Regions from separate parts of the Fundidesulfovibrio putealis DSM 16056 genome, predicted to be linked through region 1. Evidence: predicted binding sites of a transcription regulator. Region 1 holds the regulator's gene; each other region holds the start of a gene.
The links. Region 1 encodes sigma-54, which starts transcription at its own class of promoters, with help from an activator protein. Its sites were predicted from a motif close to CTGGCACGGNNNNTGCTT; they were not measured.
Positions count from the first base shown of each region.

Region 2: G453_RS0106045 (PEP-CTERM sorting domain-containing protein) is a predicted target of sigma-54. The motif match lies at 2,020-2,037, and genes of this name have one in related genera.
Region 3: gabT (4-aminobutyrate--2-oxoglutarate transaminase) is a predicted target of sigma-54. The motif match lies at 2,395-2,412, and genes of this name have one in related genera.

Region 1 is NZ_AUBQ01000004.1:183,457-188,348, forward strand. Features, by position in the region: gene G453_RS0103775 (CTP synthase) at 1-1,630, shown strand, start outside; gene G453_RS0103780 (KdsC family phosphatase) at 1,631-2,191, shown strand; gene rpoN (RNA polymerase factor sigma-54) at 2,310-3,749, shown strand; gene hpf (ribosome hibernation-promoting factor, HPF/YfiA family) at 3,790-4,332, shown strand; gene G453_RS0103795 (PTS sugar transporter subunit IIA) at 4,332-4,784, shown strand.
Region 2 is NZ_AUBQ01000005.1:147,698-152,589, reverse strand. Features, by position in the region: gene G453_RS26065 (PAS domain S-box protein) at 1-803, opposite strand, end outside; gene G453_RS0106045 (PEP-CTERM sorting domain-containing protein) at 1,026-1,931, opposite strand; gene G453_RS26060 (PAS domain-containing protein) at 2,393-4,648, opposite strand; gene G453_RS0106035 (ABC transporter substrate-binding protein) at 4,645-4,892, opposite strand, start outside.
Region 3 is NZ_KE386886.1:238,109-243,000, reverse strand. Features, by position in the region: gene G453_RS0121225 (ABC transporter substrate-binding protein) at 1-933, opposite strand, end outside; gene gabT (4-aminobutyrate--2-oxoglutarate transaminase) at 997-2,322, opposite strand; gene G453_RS0121215 (sigma-54 interaction domain-containing protein) at 2,738-4,501, opposite strand; gene G453_RS0121210 (hypothetical protein) at 4,553-4,892, opposite strand, start outside.

The DNA of each region.
Region 1 (4,892 bases):
CAAATTTATATTCGTCACCGGAGGCGTGTTGTCCTCCCTGGGCAAGGGACTGGCCGCCGCCTCCATCGGCGCGCTGCTGCAGGCGCGCGGTCTGCGCTGCACCATCATGAAGCTGGACCCCTACATCAACGTGGACCCCGGCACCATGAACCCCTTCCAGCACGGCGAAGTCTACGTCACCAACGACGGGGCCGAGACCGACCTGGATCTGGGCCACTACGAGCGCTACCTGGGCGTGGCCATGTCCCAGAACAACAACGTCACCTCCGGGCGCATCTACAACAACGTCATCCAGAAGGAGCGCCGTGGCGACTATCTGGGCGGCACCGTGCAGGTGATCCCGCACATCACCGACGAGATCAAGCGTTCCATCCTGAACGTCGCCAAGGACGAGGACGTGGCCCTGATCGAGATCGGCGGCACCGTGGGCGACATCGAAGGCCAGCCCTTCCTGGAAGCCATCCGCCAGCTGCGCGGCGACCTGGGCAAGGAGAACGTCCTCTACATCCACCTGACGCTCATCCCCTACATCCGCGTGGCCGGTGAACTCAAAACCAAGCCCACCCAGCACAGCGTCAAGGAGCTCCGGTCCATCGGCATCCAGCCCGACATCATCATCTGCCGCTCCGAGATCGAGCTGGACCAGTCCCTCAAGACCAAGATCGCGCTCTTCTGCAACGTGGACCCGGACGCCGTGTTCAACGCCGTGGACGTGAAGAATATCTATGAGCTGCCCCTGAAGCTCTACGCCGAGGGCGTGGACCAGAAGATAGCCATCCTGCTGCGCCTGCCCGCCAAGAACGCCGAGTTGGAAGCATGGCAGACCCTCACCCACAAGCTGAGCAATCCCCAGGGAGAGGTCAGCATCGCCATCGTGGGCAAGTACGTGGACCTCAAGGAGGCCTACAAGAGCCTGCACGAGGCCCTGGTGCACGCCAGCGTGGCCAACGACGTGAGCGTGAACCTGGTCTACGTGAACTCCGAGGAGATCACCGACGAGAATGTGGCCGAACGCCTGGGCGGCCTGGACGGCATCCTGGTGCCCGGCGGCTTCGGCTCGCGCGGCGTGGAAGGCAAGATCGCGGCCATCAAGTACGCCCGCGAGAACAAGGTGCCCTTCTTCGGCATCTGCCTGGGCATGCAGCTGGCCTGCATCGAGTTCGCCCGCAACGTGCTGGGACTCACCGAGGCCAACTCCGAGGAGTTCAACCGCCTGAGCCCGGACCCCATCATCTACCTGATGCGCGAATGGTACGACTTCCGCACCAAGAAGATCGAACGCCGCGACGCCGACTCTGAAATGGGCGGCACCATGCGTCTGGGCGCGTACCCCTGCGTGGTGAAGACCGAGACCAAGGCCATGGAAGCCTACGCCAAGCCCCAGATCGAGGAGCGCCACCGCCACCGCTACGAGTTTAACAAGGCCTACTACGCCCGCATGGAAGAAAAGGGCATGATGTTCTCCGGCCTGTCGCCCGACGAATCCCTGGTGGAAATGGTGGAGTTGCCCGAGCATCCGTGGTTTTTGGGCTGTCAGTTCCATCCGGAGTTCAACTCCAACCCCATGCGCCCCCACCCCCTGTTCCGCGAGTTCATCAAGGCGTCCAAGGCCGCGCGCGGCAAGAAATAAATGAGGCGTCCCGCCCGAATCGGCTCAAGGCCCGGCATGCGCCGGGCCTTGGCGCTGGCCAGGCCCGTGCGCCTCTTGGTGCTGGACGTGGACGGCGTGCTCACCGACAACGCAGTGAGCCACGACGGCCCCGGCCCCGGCCTCAAGCGTTTCGGCATCCAGGACGGCATGGGCGTGAAGCTCTGCCAGCACGCCGGGATCGAGGTGGCGGTGATCAGCGGCCTGGGCAACATCCAGGCCGAACAGCGCTCGCGGGAACTCGGCATCCGTGAATTCCACGGCGGGCACTTGCGCAAGCTCCCCGTGCTCGAAAAGATCATGGCCGCCAAGTGCCTCGAGTTCTCCCAGGTGGCCTACATGGGCGACGACTGGCTGGACGCGCAGATAATGGCCCGCGTGGGCCTGCCCCTGGCCCCGGTCGACGCGCAGCCGGAAATTCTTCGCATTGCCGCCTGGATTTCCAAAAGGCCCGGCGGATGCGGCGCGGTGCGCGAAGCCATCCGCTTCATACTGCTGGCGCAGGGAAAACTCGATCGAATGTGGCGCGAATGGCGTGACTGATTCCCCCCAAGTCTTGCCACGTGCGAGCTTTTAGTGCATAACCGCGCAGGTTGAACGGGCGCGTCCGGCATTTTTCTTGCTAGCCGCCCAAATTCAAACAAAGGAACGCGCGCGCACGATGGCCCTCGAGCTCAGACAGCAACTTAAGCTTTCGCAGCAGCTGGTGATGACTCCCCAGCTCCAGCAGGCCATCAAGCTGTTGCAGCTTTCCCGGCTTGAGCTGATGGAGACCGTGCAGCAGGAGCTTCTGGAGAACCCGCTGCTGGAAGAGGTCGTGATCGAGGACGAGCGTCCCGCCCCGACCATGGCCGAGGAATCCCGCGCTCCCGACGCCACTCAGGAAGAGGGCGCCATGCAGCGCGAACTCCTGAAGACCGCCGAATGGGACGACTACATCGGCGACTTCGCCTCCACCTCGCGCCAGGCCACCGCCCGCGAATACGAGGCCCCGGAGGAGGGAATGTCTTTCGAGGCCCGTCTTGCCTCGAAAACCTCTCTGGACGGACACCTTTCCTGGCAGATCAACCTTTCCCCCTTCACTGCGGCCCAGCGCGTCATCGCTGCCTCAATCGTTGGCAATCTGGACGGTATGGGGTACCTGCAATCCACGGTGGAGGAAATCGCCGAGGACGCCCAGGCAAGCGTGCCCGAAGTGGAAGCGGTTCTTTACGCCCTGCAGCGCTTCGACCCTGTGGGCGTGGCGGCACGCACCCCGCAGGAGTGCCTGCTGGTGCAGCTGGAATTCTACGGCTACACCGATCCCGTGCTCATCGAGATCGTGCGTGAGCACCTGGAAGACCTGGAAAAGAAGCGCTACAAGCCTCTTGCCAAGAAGTTCAAGATCACCATGGAGGAGATCAAGGAGTACCTGGACATCATCCAGACTCTCGATCCGCTTCCCGGATCGCATTTCAGCTCCTCCGACCCGGTGTACGTCAGCCCCGACGCCTACGTGTACAAGTACGGCGACGACTTCGTCATCGTGCTGAACGAGGACGGCCTGCCCAAACTGCAACTATCGCCGTATTATTCAGGCGACATGTCCCGGGGCAGCGGCGGCAAGGACAAGGACTACTTCCAGGACAAGATGCGCTCTGCGCAGTGGCTCATGAAGAGCCTGTACCAGCGCCAGCGCACCTTGTTCAAGGTCCTGGAATCCATCGTGAAGTTCCAGCGGGATTTCTTCGAGGTGGGCGTTACCAAGCTAAAGCCCCTTATCCTCAAGGACGTTGCCGACGACATCGGCATGCACGAATCCACGGTGAGCCGCATTACCACGAGCAAGTACGTGGCCACCCCCCACGGCATTTACGAGCTCAAATTTTTCTTCAACTCCTCTTTGGAGTTGGACGACGGCACTTCCGTCGGTTCCGAATCGGTGAAGGCGCTCATCAAGCAGCTCATCTCCGGCGAGAACCACAAGAAGCCCGTCAGCGACGAGCAGATCGCGGACATCCTCAAGCAAAAATTGCAGGTCAACATTGCCCGCAGGACCGTGGCCAAGTATCGTATGGCCATGGGTATCGAGTCCTCGTCGAAGCGCAAGGCTGTATTGTAATCACACCGCATCCACCCGCGGACACACATCGGAGGAAGATATGAACATTGCTTTTCACTTCAAGAATTTTGAACCGTCCCCCGGCCTGCGCGAATACGCCAACAAGCGTTTCGACAAGCTGGCGAAATACATGCCTAATTCTGACAATGCCGAAGTGATCGTCACCCTGATGGTGGAGAAGACCCGCCAGATCGCCGACGTGATCATCGACGCCGACACGATCCACATCGCTGCCCACGAGCGCTCCGACGACATGTACTCCACGCTGGACCTGATCACCGACAAGCTCGAGTCCCAGATCCGCAAGATGCGCGAGAAGATGAAGGACCGCCGCAAGGTTGCCGGTTCCGCCGCCGTCACCATGGGCGTGGTCAGCCTCACGGACGAGGGCAAGGTCCACTCCATCGAGGAGTCCGACAAGTACAACCCGAAGCCCATGGGCGTCGAGGAAGCTGCCGAGCAGCTGGAAGCCATGAAGTACGAATTCCTGGTGTTCCTGAACTCCGAGACCGACAGCATCAACGTGATCTACAAGCGCAAGAACGGAGACTTCGGCCTGATCGATCCTGGAGTATCCCGCTGATGCGGCTTGGGGAGTTTCTGCGCAAGGACTTCGTGCTGGACGACCTGAAGTCCGGCGACAAGTCCGAGGTGCTGGCCGAACTGGTGGCCCCGGTTGCGGCGGCCTTCCCGGAAGTGAACGCCGAGAAGGCCCTGCGGGTGCTCATGGAGCGCGAAAACCTGGGCACCACCGGCATTGGCGACGGAGTGGCCATTCCACACGGCAAAATGGACTCCCTCAAGGAGATCGTCATCGTGACCGGGCGCAGCACGTCAGGCGTCGATTTCGAGGCTCTGGACCACAAGCCGTGCCGCATCTTCTTCCTGGTGCTGGCCCCGGAGCATGTGGCCGGCATGCACCTGCGCATCCTTGCCCAGATATCCAGGCTTCTGTCCGACGAGAGCTTCCGGGGAGCATTCCTGGAAGCGCAAGACCGCGAAAGCCTCTGGCGGGTTGTCACCAGCCACGCGTGATACGGTTCGTCATGACGTCGGCCTGATCATTTGTTAGTGAAGTCCCCGCACGCGCCAAATGCGCGAGCGGGGACTTTTCGCTGCTGCCCCGCAGCGAGCGTCCTGCCC
Region 2 (4,892 bases), on a different contig from region 1:
GTGGCCACGTACATGCGCCAGCGCTCTTCACTCTTGCGCAGCGTCTCCTCTATCTGCTTGCGCTCGGTGATGTCCACGTTCATGGCCAGAGACCCAAGGATGCGCCCGCCGTCCCGTATGGGCGCGGCAATGGTGTCGAAGGCGCGCATCTCGCCCTGGCGCACGAAGGTCATCTCCCTGCGCACGATCTCCCCGGACAGGGCGCGGGTGTTGTTCTGCTCCCACTCCGCGATGGTTTGCGGCGGCGCGGGAAGATCAGCCGGTCGCTTGCCGGTGGCGTCGCCCCAGAAGTTCTTGGCGTTGGTGTTCAGGAGAATGTAGCGCCCCTGGCGGTTGAGCGCCCAGAAGTCGAAGGGGAGGCTCTCGATGACGCTTGAAAGCATGGCCCGGCTCTGGCGCAAGGCGGCAATGGCGTCCTCGCGCTCTTTCACGAGGTCTTCCAGCGCGACGGCCTGCCCGGCCTTGGTCTGCGCGGAGTGCAGCGTCCTGGATACCCAGCAGACCAGCACGCCGCTGGAAGTAAAGACCGCCATGGCCAGCCAGTCCTGCAGGTCCAGGGAATAGGAATGCCCCCCCATCTGGATGAGCAGGGCGCACAGGGCGGAAAGCAGGGTGGCCAGCAGGCCGGGGCCGACGCCTCCGTACAGGGAGGCGATCATCACGGCGGGAAAGAACGTCACATAGGGGACGCGCGTGCCGAGCGCGCCGAGAAACAACACCCGCACGCACGCCGCGAGCAGCACGATAAGTACGGCCAGTACGTACCGGTTGCGGATACGGCGAAGCGGCGCTGTCCAGGCCATGGGGTATGCTGCTCCTGGGGAAAGGGGCTGCCGTCGCCGGGCTGCGACCGTCCGGGGAAGGCATGCTGGTGTGCCGTCCAACGTACTGAAGAGAGGCGCGTCCGTCCAGAGGGACTGTATGCGGGGCGGGTTCAGGCGCGACACAAGCCGTCGGCCATGCAAACGCAAAGCCGGGGAGCACCTGTGGGTGTCCCCGGCTGTTGGAGAGGTCCTTTCAGAAAGCTATTGCGGCTTGCGCATCCGCCGCCTGGCCACGGCCACTCCGGCCAGGCCCAGGCCCATGAGCAGCATGGTCGCGGGTTCGGGGACAGCCGAAACGGTCGAGACCCGGCCGGAGATGAAGAGCTCCTCGCCGCCGCCGGTGTTGCCAGCCACGTTGAAGAAGAAGTCGATGTAGTAGCCCTGGTTATCGTACAGGGTCAGGTCCATGGCCGGGGAGTAGGCGAAGAAGTCGGCCTTTCCGCTGCCGTTGCTGGAAGGAATAGGCCCAATGATGGGAGTGCCGCTATAGGGGAACTGCACTTCCGTTGAAACCGTCACGAAGGAAGTCGGGTCGTAGGCGTTGTTTCCGGGAAGCGGCGAAGCGCCGGGCACCACCAGATTGGTGTTGTCCATGGAGAACTGCGCGATCATCGTGCTGCTCTGTCCGCCGGGGGCTCCGTCCCAGATCCTGGCCTGGCCGGTGATGAACAGGTCGGTATTGTTGTTGAAGTCGAACACGAAGACCGGAATGTTAATATTGGACCCGAACGTGCTGTGCAGATAATCCCGCAGGGTGTCCACAAGGATCGGAGCGTTTGTGCCGCTTCCGTCACCCCAGGTTCCGGACCACGCGGAGGGGTTGCCGTTGGGGATCTGGAACGGAACGGGGAATCCGGCGTTCAGGTTGTGATTGTTGAGGGCGTTGTTGAAAGTGAAGATGGCGATATCCTGTGTACCGCTGCCTGTTGAGTAGTCGAAGCCCTGGTAGCCGAGGGCGGTCAGGATCTGGGCCGAATACGTATAGAGCATGTCGTTGCTTATCGCGTAGACTTCCGGATTAGGAAGGACGACCGCCCGGGCATAAGTCGCGATGTTCAAGGAACAGACCAACGCGCACGCCACCAGTATCAATTTCGCTCTTTTCATTCTCTGCCTCCGGAGTTGGGCATCTCGCCCGTCGCTTCCCTTGAGAGGGGCGTACACGCCAAGCCCCGCCATAGCCGATCACCCTCCCAAGCAATAGGCATACCAAATGTAGAAACGGGAAATAACCTGAATATCTGATACTTAAGATCCGGCCTTGGGGCAGCAAACAGATTTATGTCAAGTAAATCGACAGTAAGAACTTCCCAATGTAAAGAAATGATTCAGTCATTTATGCCATTCTAGACACAACACAAACACCTGGCGCTTTGGAGTACGCGCGCAAGCGCATGCTTTTGCATGGACGAGCCACGGATGTGGGCTGATCAGCCTGGGATGGACTTGGCTGCGGGAGCGCGATGGGAAGAAGCGCCGTTTGCGCTGCGGCTGATTCACGATGAAAGAGCCCGCCGACATCATCGGGCGGGACACCGGAAGAAACGCTGGTCCGGATGCTCTGCGCGTCAGGCCGGGAGCTTCACCACGAAGCGCGTGCCGCCTTCCGGGGGCGTCTCCAGCTCGAAGGCTCCCTGATGGTTGTTGGCCACGATGAAGTAGGACACCGACAGCCCGAGCCCCGTCCCCTCGCCCACGGGCTTTGTGGTGAAGAACGGCTCGAAGATTCGTCCACGCTGTTCCTCCGGAATGCCGGGGCCGTTGTCCTGGACGCCGATGCAGACGTGGCCGTCGCAAAAGCTCGTGCGCAGCATGATCCTGGGAGGCGCGCCGTCGCACGTTCCCACGGAGAGGGCCTGGGCCGCATTGCGAAGAAGATTGACCAGCACCTGCTCTATCTGCGGCGCGGAGCAGCGCACCTGGGGCAGGTCCCTGGCGTAGTCGCGCACAATGGCGATGTGGCGGAAATCGTATTTCTTCTTCAGGTCATAGTCGGCGGAGGAGAGCTCCACGCTTTTGTCCAGCAGGGTGTTTACGTCCACCAGGACCTCTTCCGAGGTGCTTTTGCGGCTGAATTCCAGCATGTCCCCCACGATGCGAGCGGCCCGGACCGCGGAATCGCGCATGGACTCGACCATCCCCTTGATGTCGCGCCTCTTGGCGAACTCGCGCAGGGCCTCGAGCGTGCAGCCGGACGCCAGGGCGGCCTCCCGGTTGGCCCGGGAGTCGGACGCGAGGCGCGACAGGACCACCTGGGCGCTCTGGATGATGCCGCTCAGCGGGTTGTTGATCTCGTGGGCCATCCCCGCCGCGAGGCCCCCGACCGAGAGCATCTTCTCGGACTGGACCATCATGTCCAGCATGTGCCTGCGCTCGGTGATGTCCGTGTGCGTGCCCACCACGCGCAAGGGTTCGCCGTCAGGCCCCCACGCCACCACCCGCCCCCGGCTCAGAACCCATTTCCAGCTGCCGTCCTTGCAGTGCATGCGCACTTCCATTTCGAACCCGACGCCGCTTTGCATGTGGCTGCGCACAGTGTCCTGCGCGCGGACCACATCCTGAGGGTGCAGCAGGGAGCGCCAGGTCTCGTAGTGGGAGGGGAGTTCTCCTGGCTCGTAGCCAAGCATGCTGAACCAGCGGGCGCTGAAGTAGGTGAGCCCGGACTCCACCTGCCAGTCCCAGAGACCGTCGCTCACCGCCGCCAGGGCAAGGTCGAGGCGCTCCTGGCTTTCCCTCAGGGCGGCCTGGGCGGCCTCGCGGCTGGCCGCTTCATCGCTCAGCTTCTGGAGCGACCCCACCAGCCGCGAGGTCATGTCGTTGAAGCTATCCGCCAGCTGCTGCGTCTCGTAGAGCCCTTCGCCCCGCGCCCTGGCAGACAGGTCGCCGTTGCGGATGGCGCGGGCCGTGTCGGTGAGCATGGCCAGGGGTGCCATCAGACGCTGCCTGGCCGCATAAGCCGTCGCCGCCGCCAGCAGCAGGCCGCCTGAAAACACCAGGAGATAAATCCCCACGGAATGAAAATACGGCTTCATGGCGTGCTCTGCATCCAGCACCGCCACGGCGGTGAAGTCTTGCCCGCCGATCTCGGTGGAATAGGAGCCCGTCACAACCTTGCCCCCCTGAGGACCGAACTGAATGCCTGGAGCGTTGACCGGGGCGTAGGTGATCCCGGCCAGCACGGTGCCCATGTTGGGCGCCGCCACCACGCGGCCGCCCGACGTGATCAGCACCTGCTGGTGCGGGAGCACGGAGAGCTCCCGGGTCAGATCGTGCAGCAGGGAGAGCTTGAGCGTGCATGCCGCCACGCCCTGGACCTTTCCCGAGCGGGGATCAACGAACGGCACGAACAAGTCCATGAGCGGCTCGTTGACGTCCGGGTCCACCCGCGCCAGCGAGAACATGGGGACGGCGCTGGATACGGCGTCCTGGAAGCTCTTGTTTGCGGAATAATCGCGGCGCTCCTGGAGCGAGTGGGCCTTGAAAGCCCCGGCCCTGGCGAGCTGCATTCCCTGCGCGTCGAGCAGGGCAACCTCCCGAATTGCCGACTCGAAGGCCAGGAATTCCATGAGGTTGTCGGCCATCTCGGCGGGCGTCAAGGCGAAGAGGTCACGGAAGCGCCCCAGGGAGAGGGCGTCCTGGGCTACCCGGCCCATCTCGCGGGTGAGGCGCGATCCGGCGTCCGCCGCCAGACTGGATGCGTACCGATGCTCGTTCTCCAGCTGGTTCGCATACCCCTTCCAGCCCAGAAGCAGGCCCAGGGCCAGCATGGGGGCCACCGCGACCCCAAGGAGCATGATGAACAGGAGCGATCCCAGCCGGTTCATTGCTGCGGCTCCTCCGGCCTGAACACGTAGTGCGTCTGCCGCAGTATCGAGTCCGGAACGTCAAGGCCTATTGCCTGCGCCGTGCCCAGGTTCAAAAACAGGAAATCCCGCGCGGTCTCCACGGGCACGTTGGACACATTCGTGCCCATGAGCACCTGATGCGCCATGGACGCGGACTGCCTGCCTATCTCCCTGCCGATGAAGCCGTAGCCGGTCAGCACGCCGTCCTCCACCTGGTCCAGCC
Region 3 (4,892 bases), on a different contig from region 1:
GCCGTACTTGGCCTTGAACTTGGCGTTGGTTTCCTTGGCGCCGGGCTTGTTGACGTCGGTGTTCCACTCGACCTCGTCGAAGAGGTACAGGGCGTTCTTGCCCACGTTCTCCAGGAACTTGGGGTCGGCGTGGCCGCCGCCGCTGGCCAGGACCACCTTGGGGGTGACCTTCATCTCGGTCATGGTGTTGGTGAGCAGGATGGCGTCAGCCGCGTTGGACACCAGCATCACCACGTCGGGCTTGGCGGATTTGAGCTTGGTGACCACCGGGGTCAGGTCGGTGGCGGTGCTGGGGTAGGGCTCGTCCAGCACGATCTCGTAGCCGTCCTGCTTGGCCAGGGTGCGCCACTTCTCGGCGAAACCGGTGCCCCAGTCGCCGTTCTCGAACACGAAGGCGATGGTCTTCATCTTCTGGCCGGTTTCCTCCTGCATGTCCTTCAGGAAGCGGAACTGGTCGCGCACCCACCAGGAGTCCTTGGCGGCGATGCGGAACACGTACTTGAAGCCGCGCTCGGTGATGGTGTCGCGCACGGCAACGGGCACCACGAAGGGCACGCCGTAGCGTTCGGCGGTCTGGGTGGCCGGGTAGGTGACTGCGGAGTTCCAGCAGCCGGTCATGATGTTGACTTTTTCCGTGTTGATGAGGCGCTCGGTCTCGGAGACGCCCACGGTGGGGTCGGACTTGGAGTCCGCGTAGACCAGCTCCAGCTTGGCGCCGCCCATGGACTTGATGCCGCCGGCCGCGTTGATCTCTTCCACGGCCATCTCGCGGGCCTGCTTGCCCTGCACGCCCACCGAGGCGGACGGGCCGGACAGGGGTTCAACGTTGCCGATCTTGATGGCCTTCTGCGCCGAGGCCGGAACAGCGAAGGACACGGTGACCAGGGCCGAAAGGGCCAATCCCACAAGCTTTTTGCCAAGTGACTTGTTCATGCCAGACTCCCAACGGTTGACGTTTTCGCGTGTTGCCAAGTGCCGGGTCAGTTCGATTATCCGCTATTTCAAACGTCCTTCGGAGAGCTCGCGCAGGCCCTCCTCCATGATCGCGAGGCCGCGTTCGAGCTGGTCGTCGGTAATGACCAGGGGCATCAGGGTGCGGATCACGTTGCCGTGCGCGCCGCAGGACAGGAGCAGAAGCCCCTTGTCCACGCAGAACTTGGCCAGGGCCTTGGCCTGCGTGGTGGCCGGGGTCTTGGTCTTGCGGTCCGTGACCAGCTCCAGGGCGCGCATGGGGCCGACCCCGCGCTCCTCGCCGATGATCTCGTATTTTTCCATCCAGGAGGCGAAGCGCTTCTGGATGGTGTCGCCGAGCTTCTGGGCCTTCTGAAGGAGCTTGTCCTCCTCGAAGGCCTCGATCACGGCCAGGGCCGCGCTGCACGAGATGGGGTTGCCGCCGTAGGTGCCGCCGGTGCCGCCCACCTGGGGGGCGTCCATGATTTCGCGCCGACCCACCACGCCGGACAGGGGCATGCCGCCCGCCAGGCTCTTGGCCACGGTGGTCAGGTCCGGAACCACGCCGTGGTGTTCCATGGCGAAGTACGTGCCGGTGCGTCCGAAGCCGGTCTGCACCTCGTCGGCCACGAACACGATGCCGTTCTCCTTGCAGATGGCGGCCAGCTTGACGAAATACTCGGTGGGCGGGCAGACGAAGCCGCCCTCGCCCAGCACCGGCTCGATCACCAGGGCCGCGATGTTCTCGGCGGCGGCGTGGCCGATGAAGAAGTCCTTGAGAAGATCCGCGCAGGCAGCGCCGCAGGTGGTGCGCTCAAGGCCGATGGGACAGCGGTAGCAGTAGGCGTAGGGCATGCGGTAGACTTCGGGGGCGAAGGGTCCGAAGCCGAACTTGTAGGGCTTCACCTTGCTGGTGAGGGTCATGGTCAGGAGCGTGCGGCCGTGGAAGCCGTTCTCGAAGGCGATGACGCCCTGGCGCTTGGTGGCGCTGCGGGCGATCTTCACCGCGTTCTCCACGGCCTCGGCCCCGGAGTTGGCGAACAGGGCCATTTTCTCGAAGTCGCCAGGAGCCATGTCGCACAGCTTTTTGGCCAGCTTGATGTAGGGCTCGTACATGACGATGTGGAAGCAGGTGTGGATGAACTTCTCGGCCTGTTCCTTGATGGCGGCCACGACCTTGGGGTGGCAGTGGCCCACGTTGACCACGCCGATTCCGCCCGCGAAGTCGATGAGTTCGCGTCCGTCCATGTCCACGATGGACGCGCCATTGGCGGAGGCCGCCAGGTAGCGGGTGGCGTTGAACGGCCCTTTGGGCACGTACCGGTCGCGAAGTTCCTGAAGTTCAGTGGAGGTGCAGTTCTTTTGTCCCACGGGTGTCCCTCATGGCAGGATGTTGTCAGGCTTTGCCCAAGCCGCGCCTTTTTACGAAAAGGTCAATTTATTGAGCAAGAAGCAGGCCAGAGGGAGTTGGGGCGTCTGGTTGAGTTATTTCATGTGGTTACGTGTTCGTTGAGTTCGTGCGGGTGCCCGGTTTGATGCACCTATGAATCAATGCTGGGAGAAACATGAATAGTTATCGATAGATGGTGGTGATTCAGTTGTGAATCACAAGAATATTAACAAAAACGGTAATTATGGGCTTTCGGGCGCTCCCGGGTGGAGCCTCGATTTGAGAAAGATCGCTCTGTGAAAAATTAAAACCAATTTTATAGAGATGTTGTTGTGGTCTCGTCCGGTTGCAGGCAAAGTCTACGACAATGAAAGCGCGTTCTGATTCAGTTCTGAATCAATCCAGGGCCATGCCGTATTTGGCCAGCTTGCGAACCACCGTGGACTGGCTCACCCCCAGGTAGGCCGCCATCTCCCGCGTGGTCCGGCAGCGGGCCGCAGCCTGTCTGAGGATGCGCAGGGTGGCCTGGTCGGTGGTCTCGGTCAGCGAGCGCGGCGAGCCGCCCGGCGCGATGAGCCCCGAAGACGGCGACACGCCCATGGCCTCTTCCAGGGCCTCGGTCAGGTCGTCGCCCTCACCCATGACGAAGGCCTTCTGGATGATGCCCACCAGTTCGCGCACGTTGCCCGGATACTCGTAGGATTCCAGCAGGCGCACGGCCCTGGGGGACAGCCGCTTGGACTTGCCGTGGCTGGCGTTGAAGTTGGCCAGGTAGAACTCCGCCAGCCCGAAGATGTCCTCGCGGCGCTCGCGCAGCGGCGCGATACGCACGATGAAGGTGTTCAGACGGTAGTACAGGTCCTTGCGGAAGCGCTTCTGCTCAACCAGACGGTCCAGGTCGCAGTTGGTGGCGGCCACCACGCCGCACTCCACGATCTGCGACTGCGCCCCGCCAAGCCGCCTCAGCTCGTAATCATCAAGATATTTCAGAAGTTTTGCCTGGACGGGGTAGGGGATGTCGCCCACTTCGTCCAGGAACAGGGTGCCGCCCTTGGCCAGCTCGATGAGCCCGGCCTTGCCCTGCTTCAGCGCTCCGGTGAAGGCCCCCTTCTCGTAGCCGAAGAGCTCGGCCTCGAAGAGGTTTTCCGGCACCGCCGGGCAGTTGATGGGGATGAAGGGCTTCTTGGCGCGCGGGCTGTTCTGGTGGACGAACTTGGCCAGAAGGCCCTTGCCCGTGCCGGATTCGCCAAGGATCAGGATGCGCGAGGCGTTGGCGTGGGCAAGCTTCAGAAGCGCCAGCAGGGCGTGGCGCATGGCCGGGCTGTCCGCCACCAGGTCCTTCTGGCGAAGCTCCAGCATGGAGAGCTCAGCCAGCTCGCTGCGGTATTTTTCCTCCACCTTGCGGGCGTTCTGCAACCCCTCGCGCAGGGTGTTCAGCTCGGTCACATCGCGCTCGTTGACCACCACCATGGAGATGCCGCCGCTCTCGTCGAACACCGGCGAACCGGTGACCAGGAGCTGCTTTCCGGTCTTGGTGATGCGCTGGATGATGCTGGACTGGCGCTTGTAGCGCAGCACGTCCAGGGTGACGGAGTGGTCCACCAGCCCCTCTTCGATGATGCAGCTGATGCTCCTGCCGATGTATGCCGCCGCTTCGACGGAGTTCAGGCGCTGGGATTCGCGGTTGATGTCCAGGATGACCCCGTTTCCGTCACAGATCCAGATGCCCTCGGACACCGAGTCCAGTACCGCGCGCAGGGGAATTTCGGGCGCGGAGAGCTGGGCCGGGGCTGTTTCGGCCAGCGTGGCGGCGGCCCCGATGATGCGCCCCTCGCGGATCACCGGGCAGGCTTCCACCCGCAGTTGCCGTCCGGAGATGTCCATCGTGGCTGGAGAGGCTGGGGGAGCGCCGTCCAGGCAGACGTGCAGCACCTGGCGGATATCGGACAGGGAGTCAGGCAGGGGCTGGCAGCCATGGCGGTCCGGGTCGAGCTCGAGAAGCCGCCCGGCGTGCGCGTTGACCGAGACGACGCGGCACTGTGAGTCCACGGCAAGAACGGCGTGACCCAGGGACTGAAGGATGTCGTCGGCCCCAGGGTTTTCAGGGGCAGGTCCTGGCCGGGGTGTCTCCTTGGTGTGTCCCATACGCGGAAAATGCACGAAATTGTATGAATCCGCAATGAGTCTGGCCCGGCAGGGCCGAGGTGAGCGTCAGCGGACTGCGGATTTTCGCATGAGCGGGGCTTTTTCAAGAAACGGGGCCAGCAGGAAGGCCAGGGCCAGGGTCATCGCGAGGGTTGCCGCGTACAGGAAGGCAGCGGATGCGATCTGGCCGGGAAACAGGCCGGAATAGGCCCTGGTCAGGGTGAAGCTCCACAGCAGCATGGCCATGAAGAAACTGTTGGAGGCCCTGCCCAGCGCCCGAACGGGAACTGCGGCCTGCCAGAAGCCCCCCCTCGCCAGCGAGCAGGCCAGCGCGGCGGCCAGGATCGCCTGCACCTGGAGCGCACTGGCCAGCGACGCCCAGTCGTGCCCGTCCATCAGGAAATAC